3 regions of the Nesterenkonia aerolata genome follow, and region 1 is predicted to be linked to each of the others. Evidence: riboswitches for the same ligand, from Rfam matches in the RefSeq annotation. Region 1 holds a riboswitch; each other region holds the start of a gene.
The links. A riboswitch is a leader RNA that binds a small molecule or an ion and turns the genes downstream of it on or off. The one in region 1 is predicted to bind S-adenosylmethionine.

Region 2: another riboswitch for S-adenosylmethionine. It lies ahead of RIL96_RS12060 (O-acetylhomoserine aminocarboxypropyltransferase/cysteine synthase family protein); the one in region 1 lies ahead of RIL96_RS05395 (acyl-CoA dehydrogenase family protein).
Region 3: another riboswitch for S-adenosylmethionine. It lies ahead of RIL96_RS01430 (O-acetylhomoserine aminocarboxypropyltransferase/cysteine synthase family protein); the one in region 1 lies ahead of RIL96_RS05395 (acyl-CoA dehydrogenase family protein).

The regions. Positions count from the first base shown of each region.
Region 1 covers NZ_JAVKGR010000004.1:70,525-75,702, reverse strand. The annotation lists gene RIL96_RS05400 (acyl-CoA dehydrogenase family protein) at 210-1,460, opposite strand; gene RIL96_RS05395 (acyl-CoA dehydrogenase family protein) at 1,457-2,722, opposite strand; SAM riboswitch class I at 2,727-2,826, opposite strand; gene gdhA (NADP-specific glutamate dehydrogenase) at 2,949-4,307, opposite strand; gene RIL96_RS05385 (acyl-CoA dehydrogenase family protein) at 4,390-5,178, opposite strand, start outside.
Region 2 covers NZ_JAVKGR010000021.1:2,491-7,668, forward strand. The annotation lists gene RIL96_RS12055 (cystathionine gamma-synthase) at 41-1,237, opposite strand; gene RIL96_RS12060 (O-acetylhomoserine aminocarboxypropyltransferase/cysteine synthase family protein) at 1,234-2,760, opposite strand; SAM riboswitch class IV at 2,826-2,942, opposite strand; gene RIL96_RS12065 (cobalamin-independent methionine synthase II family protein) at 3,028-4,263, opposite strand; gene RIL96_RS12070 (YajQ family cyclic di-GMP-binding protein) at 4,517-5,005, shown strand; gene RIL96_RS12075 (M48 family metalloprotease) at 5,016-5,178, shown strand, end outside.
Region 3 covers NZ_JAVKGR010000001.1:309,038-314,215, reverse strand. The annotation lists gene mmsB (3-hydroxyisobutyrate dehydrogenase) at 1-183, opposite strand, end outside; gene RIL96_RS01440 (CoA-acylating methylmalonate-semialdehyde dehydrogenase) at 212-1,708, opposite strand; gene RIL96_RS01435 (acetyl-CoA C-acetyltransferase) at 1,815-2,999, shown strand; SAM riboswitch class IV at 3,143-3,275, shown strand; gene RIL96_RS01430 (O-acetylhomoserine aminocarboxypropyltransferase/cysteine synthase family protein) at 3,400-4,734, shown strand; gene metX (homoserine O-acetyltransferase MetX) at 4,797-5,178, shown strand, end outside.

The sequences.
Region 1 (5,178 bases):
TCTGGTGCCGCACACCGGCGTGTCGCGACCAGGTTCTCTCCCTCGATGACAAGTGGGAACCAAGCCTGCCTCGAAGGAGAGAATCTTGCACCCCAGACCCGGCGTGTCGGCACCAGATTCTCTCCCTCGATGCTGGGGCGGGCGGGCTGTCTCCGGGGGCCGATCCTCACCTGTCACGCTGGCCTCCTCCCTCACCCTCCGAGCGAGGCTCAGGTGTAGAGCGAGAGCGGCTGGTATTCGCCGTTGAGGTAGTGGGCCCCGACCTCGAGCTTCTTGTAGTCGACCGGGTCATGCAGGGAGTGGGTGCGGATATTGCGCCAGAACAGATCGAAGCCGATGGATGAGGCCGTCGACGACGTACCGGTCGCCTCAAAGATCCGATGGGTGAGGTCCGTGGCCAGCTCTGAACTGACCACCTTCACCTGGGCGATCTCCACAGCCAGCTCTCCCCGGACCTCCTCGGTGACGGCGTCACCGAGGTCGATGACCTCGTCGAACCGGCGGTTCACCCGGTCAGCCAGAGCCTCGACGGCGGCGGTCCGCGAGCGCAGCTCCCCGTAGAGCCGCTGGACGAACGGGTCATGGCGGTAACGGTCTGCCGGTGAGAGGAACCACGACGACGGGCGCGCATTCGTCAGCCGACGAGCCTCGGCCAGCGCACCCTCGGCAATACCGAGATACAGGTTCCCGAAGAACAGCTGGATCCCGGGGGTCACCAGTGTGGAGAACGGCTCATCGGTCAGCGAGCCGAGCACATCCTCCGGATGCACCGGCACCTGGTGGTAGACCACACTGTTCGAGGAGGAGAGCCGCTGCCCCAAGAAGTCCCAGTCATCGACGTACTCCACACCCTCGCGCCCATTCTCCAGGACGAACGCCAAAACAGTGCCAGACTCCGGCCCGGACTCCACACGGGCATTGACCAGCAGGGCATCCCCGACGGCGGAGCCGGTGGAGTACCGCTTCTTCCCTGTCAGCACGTAGCCGCCGTCGGGATGCGGCGCCAGACGCAGGTCCGGGTCCGTCGGGTTGACCGAATCGCCCCAGATCCACGCCTGCGGCACACTGCGACGGAACCACGGCTGACGCTCAGCCTCCTGCCGGACGGTGAAGGTGATGTTGCCGGCATTGATGTAGTGGTACGCCAGCACCTGGGCGATCGAGGCGTCCGCCCGCGCCAGGATGCGCACCACCCGAAAAGCGGTCTCCCAGTGCGCACCGCCACCGCCGTGCTCTCCCGGATCAAGCAGGGTGACCAGCCCTGAGTCTCTGAGCAGGGCGGCTTCACGGTGCGGGATCTCATTGGCGCGATCCCGGGCGAGCGCGTCCTCGGCGAGCCGGTCGGCCACCTGCTGAGCAACAGCGGACCACTGCTCGATCTCCTCAGCCTCCGCACGGCCGGACCAGTGACTCCGGGCCGCATTCTTCGTCTGGACCCGGGTGGTGTCTTGCCGGCTCATCGGCTCTGTCCTTCTGCTCGCACTGGCTCTCCCACGGTCCACAGCCGCACAGGCTCCGTGCCGTTGACCCGGTGATCACCGAGGATGCGGGCCTTGAACACCCACGGGTTATGGCTGGTCACAGTGCGCGCATTGCGCCAATGCCGGTCCAGCGCCTTCGGCGCGGCGACCCCGGAGGCTCCGAGGGCGTCGAAGATCTTCGTCACCGAGTCCAGAACCAGCCGGTGCAGTCCCACCTGCGCCCGTGCCGTGGCCAGTTCCACCTCGGTGGCCACACGCTGCTGGGACTGCTCGGACTCAGTACGGGTGGCTAAAGCGCGGTCAAGGCTGCGCGCGCTCTCCACCACGGAGGCCCGAGCCACCGCCGCAGCGGCGTCGACCTCCCCGACGACCTGCAGCAACTGCGGGTCAGCTGCGCTGTGCTCGGCATTCCCATGGGAGTAGACGCGGGTGCGGACCCGCACCTCACGACTAATATCCCGGGCCGCAGCCTCCGCGATGCCGGCGAGCACTGTCAGCAGAATGTGCTGGTAGAGCCCTGTCTGGTACGGAAAACGATCGGCCAGTTCACGGACTTCGCTCTGTGTCACCTCAGCCTCGTCGAGGGTGAGCCCACCGGATCCGGAGGTCCGCTGGCCGAAGCCGTTCCAGTCGTCCCGGACGTGCACACCGGGCTGATCCCGCCGGACCAGGACTCCCAGTTCACGGCCGTCTTCATCAGCGGCGGTGACATCCAGCCAGTCAGCGAAGATCGACCCCGTCGTATAGGCCTTCTCTCCAGAGATCCTCAGCCCATCGGGTGTGCGCCGGACGATGGTTCCGGAGTGGTGCAGCCCGCCGGCACCGGGCTCGGTCCAGGCGTTACCTGCCGATTGTCCCTGTCCGAGCAGCCGCAGCCACTGTGCGGCCGCCGGATCCTCCGGCCCGCGCCAGAGCGCCTCCTCTTCCACGGCCAGGTGGGCGCGCAGTGCTTGGAGCACATTGGAGTCCTCCGTGGCGAGCGCCAGAAGCACCTCTGTGGTCTGCACCCAATTGAGCCCGAAACCGCCGAACTCCTCAGGAACTCGCAGCCGCCCGATACCGGCGTCGAGCAGTGCGCGGATCTCCTGGAAGGCCAACGTCCGGTCCGTCTCGCGGCTCACCGCGCCATCGCCGAGTGCGGTGAGCGCCTGGCGCAGCGCGTCACTGATGGGGACATGCAGCAAGCCCGCAGCCTGACCAGGCACGTCGTAAGGGGTGGGTGGGTGCACAGAAACGCTCATCGCTCCTCCATCGATCCTGGCGGTAGCACCCGAGCCGATCCTCACAGAATCCCGGGTTGCTGCGGCGTCGTCGAGCCAGATCTCTCAGCCGCTCTGGATGGGTCGCACCTCACACTAATCCGGCGTGACCGAGTAGGTCACGCCGGACGTCACACTTCGACACAGCACGGTCTTCAACACCACGCCGTGCGCGCTGCGCTGCCTGCCCCGCAGGGCAGAGGCTGGCTCAGATCACCCCTTGGGCGATCACCGCATCGGCCACGCGCAGGAACCCGGTGATGTTCGCCCCGGTCACATAGTCGCCCTCACGGCCGTACTCGGCGGCGGTCTCCGCGCAGGCCGAGTGGATGTTCTCCATGATCTCGCTGAGCCGGGTGTCGGTGTAGTCGAAGGACCAGGTATCCCGAGAGGCGTTCTGCTGCATCTCCAGCGCCGAGGTCGCCACACCGCCGGCGTTGGCCGCCTTGCCCGGCCCGAAGAGCACCTCGGCCTCACGCAGCACCCGGTACCCCTCCGGAGTGGTGGGCATATTCGCGCCCTCGGCCACGGCAACCACACCGGCCTTGATGAGCTTCGCGGCGTCATCGGCGTCGAGTTCGTTCTGGGTCGCGCAGGGCAGGGCGATGTCGACGTCGGACTTCTCCGCCACGGCCCACACGTTGCGGCCTTCGAGGAACTCGGCGCGGTCCCGCTTCTCCACGTACTCGCTGATCCGCCCGCGCTGGGCCTCCTTGATCCGGCGCAGCAGGTTCAGGTCGATGCCGTCGGGGTCATAGACCGAGCCCGAGGAGTCCGAGGCGCCCAGGACGACGCCGCCGAGCTCCTGGATCTTCTGGATCGCGTAGATCGCCACGTTCCCGGAACCGGAGACCAGCACCTTCGCACCGTCGAAGCTGCGCCCGGTGGCCCGGAGCATGTGGTCGGTGAAGTAGACGGTGCCGTAGCCGGTGGCCTCCTTGCGCACCAGGGAACCACCCCAGGTGATACCCTTACCGGTGATCACCCCGGACTCCCAGCGCCCGGCGATCCGCTTGTACTGGCCGAAGAGGTACCCGATCTCACGCCCGCCGACGCCGATGTCCCCGGCGGGGATGTCCAGGTCATAGCCGATGTGGCGGTACGCCTCAGTCATGAACGACTGGCAGAACCGCATGATCTCGGCTTCGCTGCGCCCCTTGGGATCGAAGTCGGCCCCGCCCTTGCCGCCGCCGATGGGCAACCCGGTCAGCGCATTCTTGAAGGTCTGCTCGAAGCCGAGGAACTTCACCGTGCCGGCCAGCACCGTCGGATGGAAACGCAGACCGCCCTTATACGGTCCCAGCGCGGAGTTGAACTGCACCCGGAAGCCCCGGTTGATCTGCACCCGGCCGTCATCGTCCACCCAGGGCACCCGGAAGGTGATCTGCCGCTCAGGCTCGCAGATCCGCTCCAGGACGGAGGCCTCCACATACTGCGGGTGGTCGGCCAGGACGGGGTGGAGGGAGTCGAAGACTTCACGCACCGCTTGGTGGAACTCGTCCTCACCGGGGTTGCGTGAAATGACCTGCTCGTAGACCGACTCCAGATGATCGGTGGTGAGGCTCATGGGAGCTCCTTCCTGCGGGGATTCTGGTGTTCACACTAACAACCCCGCGGCGGATTCGGACCCCCACAGCGCTCAGCCGCCATCAGCTCCCGGCCCAGCCGAAGGCCGAGACACCGGTGAGCTCCCGGCCCAGCAGCAGTGCCTGCATCGACTCCGTACCCTCGTAGGTGTGCAGGGCTTCGATATCGGCGACGTGCTGGATAGCCCCGTGCTCGAGCAGGATCCCGTTGCCGCCGAGCATGTCCCGCGCGATCTGCGCCACCCGGCGGGCAGCACGGGTGTTGTGGTACTTCAGCATCGAGGCCTGCGTCGGGGTCATCGTCCCGGCCTCCTGCGCCCGGGCGACGGCGGCGGCCTGCAGCTGCATGGAGGTGATCGACTCCAGCATCTGGGCCAGCCGCTCCTGCACCATCTGCTGGGCGCCCAGTGGACGGCCGAACTGCACACGACTGCGGGCATACCGCAGAGCCGTCTCGAACAGTGCCACCGCGTGGCCCAGCGCAGACCAGCCGACGTTGACCCGGGTGGCGATCAGCACCGCGGCCGCGTCGGCGAAGCTGCGCGCTCCGGGCAGAAGCGCCTCATCCGGGACTCGGCACTCATCCAGGGTGATCAGCGACTGGTGGATCCCACGCAGCGCCCCCTTCTGCGTGATGGGCACCGCCGAGTAACCGGGAGCCTGCTGGTCCACGAGGAAGCCGCGCACTGCGCCGTCGTCGTCCCTGGCCCAGACGACCGTCACTCCCCCGCCGCTGCCGTTGCCGATCCATTTCTTCTGCCCGTTCAGGGTCCACCCGTCACCGTCACGCCGGGCCGTGGTGGCCAGGGCCACCGAATCGGAGCCGTGGTCAGGCTCGGTCAGGGCGAAGGC
Region 2 (5,178 bases), on a different contig from region 1:
CACGTATCCCCGCACCTGGATCGGCACGCTGCCACTCTGCTCAGGCGGCCAGCAGTGCTCGGTCCAGATCCTCGATGAGGTCTTCGACGTCCTCGATACCCACGGAGAGCCGCAGCAGATCCGCCGGAGGTGCCTGGGGTGTGCCGCGGGTCGAGCCGTGGGTCATCGTCGCCGGATGACTGATGAGCGACTCCACTCCCCCGAGGCTCACCGAGAGGCCGAAGACGCCGGTGGACTCCGCAACCCGACGCGCTGCGGCCTCACCGCCGACCACGGCGAAGGAGACCAGTCCCCCGAATCCGGACATCTGCCGTGCGGCGATCTCATGGCCGGGGTGATCGGCCAGGCCGGGATACAGCACCCGGGCGATCCGCCGGTGCCCGGTGAGCCATTCGGCCACGGCCCTGGCGTTCTCGCAGTGCTGACGGATCCGCACGCCCAGCGTCTTCAGCCCGCGTGCAGTGAGGAAGGCGTCCTGCGGCCCGGCCACCGCACCGGCGGCGAACTGCTGGTAGCCCAGCAGATCCCCCAGCGGCTCGCCCTCCCACACGGCCTCACCGGTGACCAGTGCCCCGCCCAGAACATCGGAGTGTCCGCCGATGTACTTGGTCGTCGAATGCACCACCACGTCAGCGCCCAGCGCCAGGGGCGTCTGCAGTGCCGGGGAGGCGAAGGTGTTGTCCACCGCCAGCAGGGCTCCGTGCGCGTGCGCCGCCTCAGCCCAGCGTGCGATGTCCACGACGCTGAGCAGCGGGTTCGTGGGAGTCTCCAACCAGACGAGCTTCGCCGCGTCATCCTCAAGGGCCGCCCGCAGCGCCGTCTCGTCCTGCGGATTGACGAAGACCGTCTCCACACCCCACCGGGAGTACAGCACCGAGAGCAGCCGGTGGGTTCCGCCGTAGGTCTCGGCGGCGGCCAGCACGGTATCGCCCGGGCGCAGCACCGCCCGCAGCAGCGCGTCCTCGGCGGCGATCCCGGAGGCGAAGGCGAAACCGCGGGCACCGCCCTCCAGCGCGGCCAGCTGGGTCTCGAGACCACTGCGGGTGGGGTTCGCCCCGCGGGAGTACTCATATCCCGTGTAGAAGGTGTCCACTCCGGGCTGCGTGAACGTGGAGGTCTGGTAGATGGGCGGAACCACGGCGCCGGTCAGGCCGCAGGGTTCCTGCCCGGCGTGGACCGCCGAGGTGCGGAATCCCGGGCGGACGACGTCGAGGCCGAGGTCAGGGAGCGTCGTCATGCGCGGACTCCTTCCAGGATGCGCAGTTCGTCACGGACGTCGAATCCGCTGCCCTGCTGCGCGGTCTGCCAGCCGGGCCCCTCCTGGGGCCTGTGCTCCTCCTGGGGTCTGTGCCCGAGCGCCGCCTCGAGGGAGGAGGCGAGGTCAGCCCAGATGTCCTCGACGTCCTCCCGTCCGACCGCCAACCGCACCGTCTGCTCGGTGATCGCACCGGCGGCGCGCAGCTCCTCGCTGAGCCGGCAATGCGTCATCGACGCCGGATGACAGGCCAGGGTCCGCGCATCACCGAGGTTCGCGGCGAGCTTGACCAGGGTCAGGGAGTCGAAGAACCGCTCGACGTCGGCGCGCTCCGGCAGCTCGAAGGACAGCACGGCACCGGCACCGCGGGGAAAGTCTCGCTGGGCGATGGCCGCATCCTGAGACGCGGGCAGGCTGGGATGCCGGACCGTCTCCACCGCGAGGTGCCGCTCGAGCCGCCGGGCCAGCTCCTCGGTGGAACGGCAGTGGCGCTCCATCCGGACGTCGAGGGTCTCGATGCCCTCCAGCAGCTGCTGGGCATTCCAGGGCGCCAGCGTGGGGCCGAGATCGTTGAGCAGCTGGGCGCGGATCAGGTGCAGCAGCGCACCGTGGTCCCCGTGGGCCGCCACCAGTGACCGGCCTCCGAAGCGGCGGCGGGCCGTAGTGAGCTGGAGCCAGCGCTGCGGGTCGGCCGAGGGCGTAAACCGGCCGGTGTCGACGATAGCTCCTCCCAGGACGGTACCGCCGCCGGAGAGGTACTTGGTGGCGGAATGCACCACCAGGTCGGCACCGAGCTGACCCGGACGCAGCAGGTGCGGGCTGGCCAGCGTGTTGTCCACGACCAGCGGCAGCTGGGCACTGTGGGCGATCTCTGCCAGCGCCGGGATGTCCGGGAGGTCGGCGTGTGGGTTGCCGATGGACTCCACCAGCAGCGCCCGGGTGCGGAAGGTGATCGCCTGCCGCCAGCTCTGCGGATGATGCGGGTCCACCCAGGTGACCTCGATGCCGGCTTCGGCCAGAGTGTCGTTGAGCAGGTCTGCGGTACCCCCGTAGATGCGCTCAGAGGCGACGATATGACCGGCGGAGACCCCCGGGTCGGGTTCGCCGTCGGGAGATTGCCCGGACCGGCCCGCCAGGGCCAGCAGCGTGAGGCTCAGCGCGGCCTGCCCAGAGGCTGTGGCTACCGCGCCGACGCCGCCTTCCAACGCAGCGATGCGCCGTTCGAACAGGGCCACTGTGGGATTGCCCGTCCGCGAGTAGGTCAGCCCCGGACTGCGCTGGGCGAAGCGCTCCCGGGCCTCGGCCAGAGTGGCGAACTCATAGGCCGCGCTCAGGTGCACCGGGGCCACCACGGGGGTTCCGGCCGGCTCAGCGCCGGTGCCCGCATGGATCTTCGCCGTGGCCCCGGAATCACGGTGGAGCGTGTGCTGCCCCGGCGTGTTCGGGGAGGCAGGCCCCGCTGAAGACCTCGGTGATGAATGGGATGTGGAATGCGGGTCAGCCATCACTGGACCCCCTCCTTCGAGTGGGGGCGCAGGGGCCCGTCACCAGTGTTCCGGGCCCGCCGAGAGCGCCATGCTTACCACGTGCGGTGTGCACGCAGCCGGATCGTCATCTGGGGCACCCCGCCACAGCGAGAGGGTTGCCGACCGGTCGGCCAGAGCCTTGGAGACCGGTGCTCGTGATCCTTAGACCGTCACACTACCACCGAATCATGAACATTGACAGCACATGAGGGGCAGAGTGTTCATCTCTTGGGAGCGCGATGGAGGTCAGCGGAAGAGCTGCGCGGTGGCCAGCTGCGCGCCCTCGGCCAGGCTTTCCAGCTTCGCCTGGGCGATCTGCGGATGGATGCGCCCGCCGAGGCCACAGTCGGTGGAGGCGATGACGTTCTCCCGCCCCACCCGCTCGGCGAAACGGATGATCCGCTGGGCCACCAGCTCCGGATGCTCGACGACGTTCGTCGCATGGGAGACGATGCCCGGCAGAATGACCTTCCCCTCGGGCAGCTCGACGTCGTCGAAGACGGTGAACTCATGCTCGTGCCGGACGTTGGCGGCCTCGAAGGAGTAGTACTTCGCGTCGATCTGCAGCATGAGATCCACGATGTGCCGGAACTCGATATCCGTGGTGTGGGGGCCGTGCCAGGAGCCCCAGCACAGGTGGAAGCGGACCTGTTCCTGCGGGAGGCCGCGCAGAGCGTAGTTGATGGCCTCGACGCGCAGCTGGGTGAAGCGCCGATAGTCCTCGATGCTGGGCTCCGGGGTGATCTGGTCCCAGTTCTCGGCGATCGAGGGATCGTCGATCTGCAGGATCAGCCCGGCGTCGATGATGGCCCGATACTCTTCCCGCAGCACCTCGGCCCAAGCGTAGAGGTGTGCCTCCTCGTCCCGGTAGTGCCGGTCGGCGATGCGCGCACCAGAGCCTGGCGCGATCGAGGTCATGAATCCGGTCTCCAGTCCGGCGGCGTCGAGACCGGCCCGGAAGTTCGCGATGTCTGAGGCGATCTGCTCCTGCCCCGTATAGGCCAATTCGCCCACAGTGGCGGGGAACGGGGTGGCGGTGTTGCCGGTGCCGATGCCGGATTCCGGGTCCTGATAGGCCTGCTGGAACCGCACCCAGTCCCGGCGGTTCGGGAAGCTGGTCAGCTGGATCTCACCGGGGGACGATTCGACGTTCGGCTGGCTGAAGATGTCCTCTCCGGTGACCTCCAGACCTTCCACGCGCTGGAAGATATAGGACCACCAGGCGCCGTAGTCGGTGGCTTGGCTCATCGCTTTGCCGTACTCGCCGTCGCCGGGAACCGTGATGCCTGCCGCCTGCTGCCGGGCGACGATGTCGGCGACGGCGGCGGAGAGGCGCTGCTCGAACTCCTCGGTACGGATCAGGGTGAGGCCGTCGTCGGCGAACTCCCGGGCAGCATTGGCGGCGATCAGCTCCTCGGTGCGGGGCAGCGAACCGGCATGGGTGACCAGGATCTGCTCAGTGGGGTCGGGGGTCTGCGGCATAGTGGAGCCTCCTTCGTGGCACATGTTCGGTCTATGTGATCGGCGTTGAAATTTATGTTCAACTGTTTGTCAGTTGTATCACGCCGGTGCACCGCAAGGCACCCGCCAGTCCGCCTTCCGCGAAGAACCCAGGAGCCGTCGAGGCTCGCGCCATAGACTGGGGCGCAGGAGCTGACCACACCGACGACGGCACCTCGGCGGCGAAATCCGCCGTCCGCCTCGCCGTCTCCCTGACTTCACGAGGAGGATCCCTATGGCCAAGGACTCAAGCTTCGACATCGTCTCCACTGTGGATAAGCAGGAGGTCGCCAATGCGCTGAACCAGGCGCAGAAGGAGATCGCCCAGCGCTACGACTTCAAAGGGGTCGGGGCGGAGATCGACTTCTCCGGAGAGAAGATCCTGATGCGCGCCAACTCTGAGGAGCGGGTCAAAGCGGTGGCGGACGTCTTCGGTTCGAAGCTGATCAAACGCGGGATTTCCCTGAAGGCGTTCGATTCCGGCGAACCCTACGCCTCCGGCAAGGAATACCGCATCGAGGGCCTGATCAAGGAGGGGATCGATCAGCCGACGGCGAAGAAGATCTCCAAGATCATCCGTGACGAGGGGCCCAAGTCGGTCAAGGCCACCATCCAGGGTGATGAGCTGCGCGTGACCTCGAAGTCCCGGGATAATCTGCAGTCGGTGATCGCCCTGCTCAAGGACTTCGACGACGCCGCCCTGCAGTTCGTGAACATGCGATGAGGAGGCCCCAGTGAGCCATCACAACGGACGACTACGGACCATCGGGCTGCTCTCGCTGCTCTTCGGGCTGCTGCTGGCCATCGGCGCGATCCTGGCCTACTCCTCCGGAAACTCCTTCTTCCTGGTCCTCTTCGCCGGCATCGGCCTGGTCTCAGTGGCCTACAGCTACTGGA
Region 3 (5,178 bases), on a different contig from region 1:
GACCGCCACTCCCTTGCCGCGGGCGGCGTCAATCGCGGCGGGCACCACGTCGAAGCCGTGGACCTCGACGCCGGCGGCGACGAGGTTGGCCGCCATCGGCCCGCCCATATTGCCCAGGCCGATGAATGCCACACGGGGGAGCCTGGTGGTCTCCCCGGTCACCGGGGAGGAGGTCTCAGTCATGATCGTCTCCGTTATCTGTTGCTGATGATCAGCTTCCTTCGGGCATGACGAAGCTGGCGCCGTCCTTGATTCCCGAAGGCCACCGGGTGGTGACGGTCTTGGTCTTGGTGTAGAACTTCAAGCCGTCGGTGCCGTGCTGGTTGAGGTCGCCGAAGCCGGAGGCCTTCCACCCGCCGAAGGTGTAGTAGGCGATCGGCACCGGGATGGGCACATTGACGCCGACCATGCCGACCTCCACGCGCTGGGTGAAGTCGCGGGCGGCGTCGCCGTCGCGGGTGAAGATGGAGACCCCGTTGCCGAACTCGTGCTCGGTGGGCAGGCGCAGCGCCTCCTCGTAGTCAGCGGCGCGCACCACGCAGAGCACGGGTCCGAAGATCTCCTCGGTGTAGATGCGCATATCAGTGGTGACGCGGTCGAAGAGCGTCGCGCCGACCCAGAAGCCATCCGGGTGTCCTTCGACGCTGGCGCCGCGGCCATCCACTCGCAGTTCCGCACCCTCGTCGACGCCGATGCCGATGTAGTCCTCGATGCGGGCCTTGGCGTCGGCGCCGACGACCGGGCCGAAGTCGGATTTCTCATCCAGCGAGGGGCCCAGCGTCAGCTTCGCCATGCGCTCTTCGAGCAGGGCGATGAGCCGGTCGGCGGTCTCCTCACCCACGGGCACGGCCACGGAGATGGCCATGCAGCGTTCACCGGCGGAGCCGTAGGCGGCGCCGATCAGGGCGTCGGCGGCCTGCTCCAGGTCGGCATCGGGCATGATCACCATGTGGTTCTTGGCGCCGCCGAAGCACTGGGCGCGCTTTCCATGGGTGGCGGCCGCGGTGTAGATGGCCTGGGCGATCGGTGTGGAGCCGACGAAGCCGACCGCTTTGATCCGCTCGTCGGCGATGAGCGTGTCCACTGCCGTCTTGTCGCCGTGGATGACGTTGAGCACGCCGGCGGGCATCCCGGCCTCGACGGCGAGCTCGGCCAGGCGCACCGGCACGGAGGGGTCACGCTCAGAAGGCTTCAGCACGAAGGTGTTGCCCGCAGCCAGGGCGACGCCGGCCTTCCACAGGGGGATCATCGCCGGAAAGTTGAACGGGGTGATGCCGGTGACCACGCCCAGGGGCTGACGCAGGGAGTGGACGTCGACCCCGCGGGCCACCTCGGAGGAGAACTCGCCCTTGAGCAGGTGGGGAGCGCCGGCGGCGAATTCGACGACTTCGACGCCGCGCTGGATGTCACCCTTGGCGTCGGGGAAGGTCTTGCCGTGCTCGTTGGAGAGCGTTTCGGCGAGCTCATCCATGTGGGTGTAGATCAGATCCACCCACTTGAGCAGGATGCGCCCGCGGCGCTGGGGGTTCATCGAGGACCAGCCGTCGAAGGCGGCCTGGCTGGAGGCGATGGCGGCGTCGACCTCGGCTTCATCGGCCAGCGGCACAGTGGCCTGTGGCGCGCCCTGGACCGGGTTGAAGACCTCTTTCGTGCGGCCCGAGGTTCCCTCGGTGCGCTGTCCGTCGATGAAGTGCGTCACCTGGTGCATAGAAGCTTCTCCTCCGCCTCGAGGCTGGAATAGTGTGTGAGCTGAGTCTCGTTGGTAATCTAGCGAGAGATTATTGGACGTGCAACTATTTCTGGAGGTCCCGCCCATGTCATCCACCGTCATCGTCTCCGGCGCCCGTACTCCCATCGGCAAGCTGCTCGGTGGTCTCTCCACTCTGCGGGCCGCTGACCTCGGCGCAGTGGCGATCAGCGGCGCTTTGGACCGCGCGGCAGTCTCCGGCAATGATGTCGACTACGTCATCATGGGGCAGGTCATCCAGGCCGGCACGGGGCAGAATGCCGCGCGCACGGCGTCGTTGGCGGCAGGGATTCCGGCCTCGGTGCCGGCGATCACCATCAATAAGGTCTGCCTCTCCGGACTCAATGCGGTGGCGACGGCCGATCAGATGATCCGGGCGGGGGAGTGCGAGATCGTCGTCGCCGGGGGGATGGAGTCGATGTCTCAGGCGCCGCATCTGCTACCGAAGTCACGGACCGGGATCACCTATGGTGACGCCACCCTGGTGGATTCCATGGCTTATGACGCGCTCTGGGACCAAGCCACGGATCAGTCCATGGGCGCGCTGACCGAATCCTGCAACAGTGGTGAACGGGCCTATACCCGTGAGCAGCAGGATGAGTTCGCGGCGGCCTCGCACCGCCGTGCCGCTGATGCGGCCCAGGCGGGCCGCTTCGACGAGGAGATCGTCGAGGTGCAGGTGCCCCAGCGTAAGGGTGAGCCGGTGCGGATCAGTGCTGACGAGGGTGTGCGGGGTGACACGACGGCGGAGTCCTTGGGACGGCTGCGTCCGGCCTTCGCCAAGGACGGTACGATCACGGCCGGTTCAGCCTCACAGATCTCCGACGGCGCCTGTGCGATGGTCGTGATGTCCAAGGAGAAGGCCGAGCAGCTCGGCGTGGAGTGGTTGGCAGAGATCGGTGCTCACGGGATGGTCGCCGGTCCCGATTCCTCCTTGCAGCTGCAGCCGGCCCGTGCCATTGCTCGCGCTTGTGAGAAGGAGGGTGTTGAGCCGGGTGCTTTGGATCTGATCGAGATCAACGAGGCGTTCGCCGCCGTCGGGTTGGCCTCTGCCGAGGAGCTGGGCGTCGAGGCCGAAAAGGTCAACGCGGACGGCGGCGCGATCGCCCTGGGGCACCCGGTCGGTATGTCCGGTGCGCGCATCCTGCTGCATCTGGCGCTGGAGCTCAAGCGCCGTGGCGGGGGCACTGGTGCGGCGGCTCTCTGCGGTGGAGGCGGCCAGGGCGACGCCCTCATCGTCCGCGTCCCCTGATACCCCCGCACCGCACGTTTATCCGAATCGCTTGCGTAATCCGGCCTCTATAAGGCACGGATTCTGCAGAGAGTTCGGATAAACGTGCAGTGGGGTGTGCCCGGGTTGCCCTGAGGGGGTTTCCCGGGCACACTGATTCCTAAGGTCAAGAGTGCCAGCGCGAAACCCCGGTTTGCTGGCCGGCAACCCTCCAGTTCGCGGTGGGGTGCCCCGGGTGACGACCTGGCCTGACCGGTCTGCGGACATTCCGCAGTACCGGTGAGGCAAGCGCGGGCCTCCACGTCAGTGCGGCCCCACGCCAGTCCATGAGATGCCACGTCCATGGGGCAGGGCCGGAGGGCTCCGCGTCGTCGGAGGTCGGGTCCTTACCCCCAGGGACCGGACCGAACGGAGACGCCACATGACTGAGAGCACGGCACAGTCTGCCCATCGCTTTGAGACCCTCCAGATCCACGCTGGTGTTGAGCCGGATCCGCACACCGGCGCCCGTGCTCTGCCTATCCAGCAGAGCACGTCCTTCGTCTTCCCCAGCACCGAGTCCGCGGCCCGGCGCTTCGGCCTGGAGGAGCTCGGTCCCATCTACTCCCGGCTGACCAACCCGACGGTGGAGGCCGTGGAGAACAAGATCGCCGCCCTCGAAGGGGGCGTGGGAGCCCTAGCGGTGGGTTCCGGGCAGGCGGCCACCACGCTGGCGCTGCTGAACATCGCTGAGGCCGGCGCCCATGTGGTGGCCTCCCCGCAGCTCTACGGCGGCACGCAGAACCTGTTCAAGCACACGCTGCCCAAGCTCGGCGTGGAGGTCAGTTTCGTCGAGGACCCCGATGACGTCGAATCCTGGCGCGCGGCCGCCAAAGAGAACACGGCGGCGTTCTTCGGAGAGGCGGTGGCCAACCCTCGCGGTGACGTCCTCGACATCGAAGCCGTGGCTTCTGCCGCGCATGAGCTGGGCGTGCCGCTGATCATCGACTCGACGCTGACCACTCCGTACCTGATCCGGCCGATCGAACACGGCGCCGACGTCGTCGTCCATTCGGCGACGAAGTTCCTGGGCGGTCACGGGACGGCCATCGCGGGGATCATCGTCGACTCCGGCCGGTTCGACTACACGCGTTACCCGGAGCGGTACCCCGGTTTCACCGAGCCCGATGAGAGTTATCACGGGTTGGTCTTCGGTCGTGATCTCGGTGCTGACGGGGCCTTCGGGGTGAACCTGTCCTACATCATGAAGGCGCGGGTCCAGCTGCTGCGTGACCTGGGGCCAGCACTGTCACCGCATAACGCCTTCGAGATCAACCTGGGGCTGGAGACGCTGAGCCTGCGCATGGAGCGCCACGTCGCCAACGCTCAGCGCGTGGCCGAACATCTCCAGGCCCACCCGGCGGTGAAGCGGGTGAACTATGCCGGTCTGGCATCCAGCCCCTGCCATGAACAGGCGCGCCGGTACCTGCCACGCGGCGTCGGCTCGGTGCTCGCCTTTGAGGTCCGCGGTGGCGCTGAGGCTGGACAGCGCCTGGTGGACGCGCTGCAGCTGCATTCCCTGGTGGCCAACGTCGGTGACGTCCGTTCTCTGGCGATCCACCCGGCCTCGACCACGCACAGCCAGCTCAGCGAGGAGGACCAGCGGGCCGCAGGAGTCTCACCGGGAATGGTGCGACTGTCCGTGGGGCTGGAGCATATCGATGACATCCTCGCGGATCTGGACCAGGCGCTCGCCGGTGCCTCGGCCGAGGACTGAGCCACTGAGCACAGCCACGCAGACCTGCCCGACGGACCTACCAGCAGAGGATTCCACAGACGATGAGCACACCGGTGCTGTCCACCACTTTGAACGACTTCGGCCACCGCCCTGCCGGAGCCCTGCAGGTGCTCGACGTCGGCGGTTACACGTTCGAGGCCGGTGGTGCGTTACCTCAGGTGGAGATCGCCTATGAGACCTGGGGGCGGCTCAATGCGGCTGGTGACAACGCGGTACTGGTGGCCCACGCGCTGACCGGTGACTCCCATGTGGCCGCCACTGAGGCGGACCCGAGCACCGGGTGGTGGGAGGAGCTGGTGGGCCCGGGAAGGCCCCTGGACACGGACCGCTGGTTCGTCATCGCTCCGGCCATGGTCGGCGGCTGCTACGGCTCCACCGGCCCGGCGTCCCCGGATCCCGACGGCCGTCCCTGGGGTTCGCGGT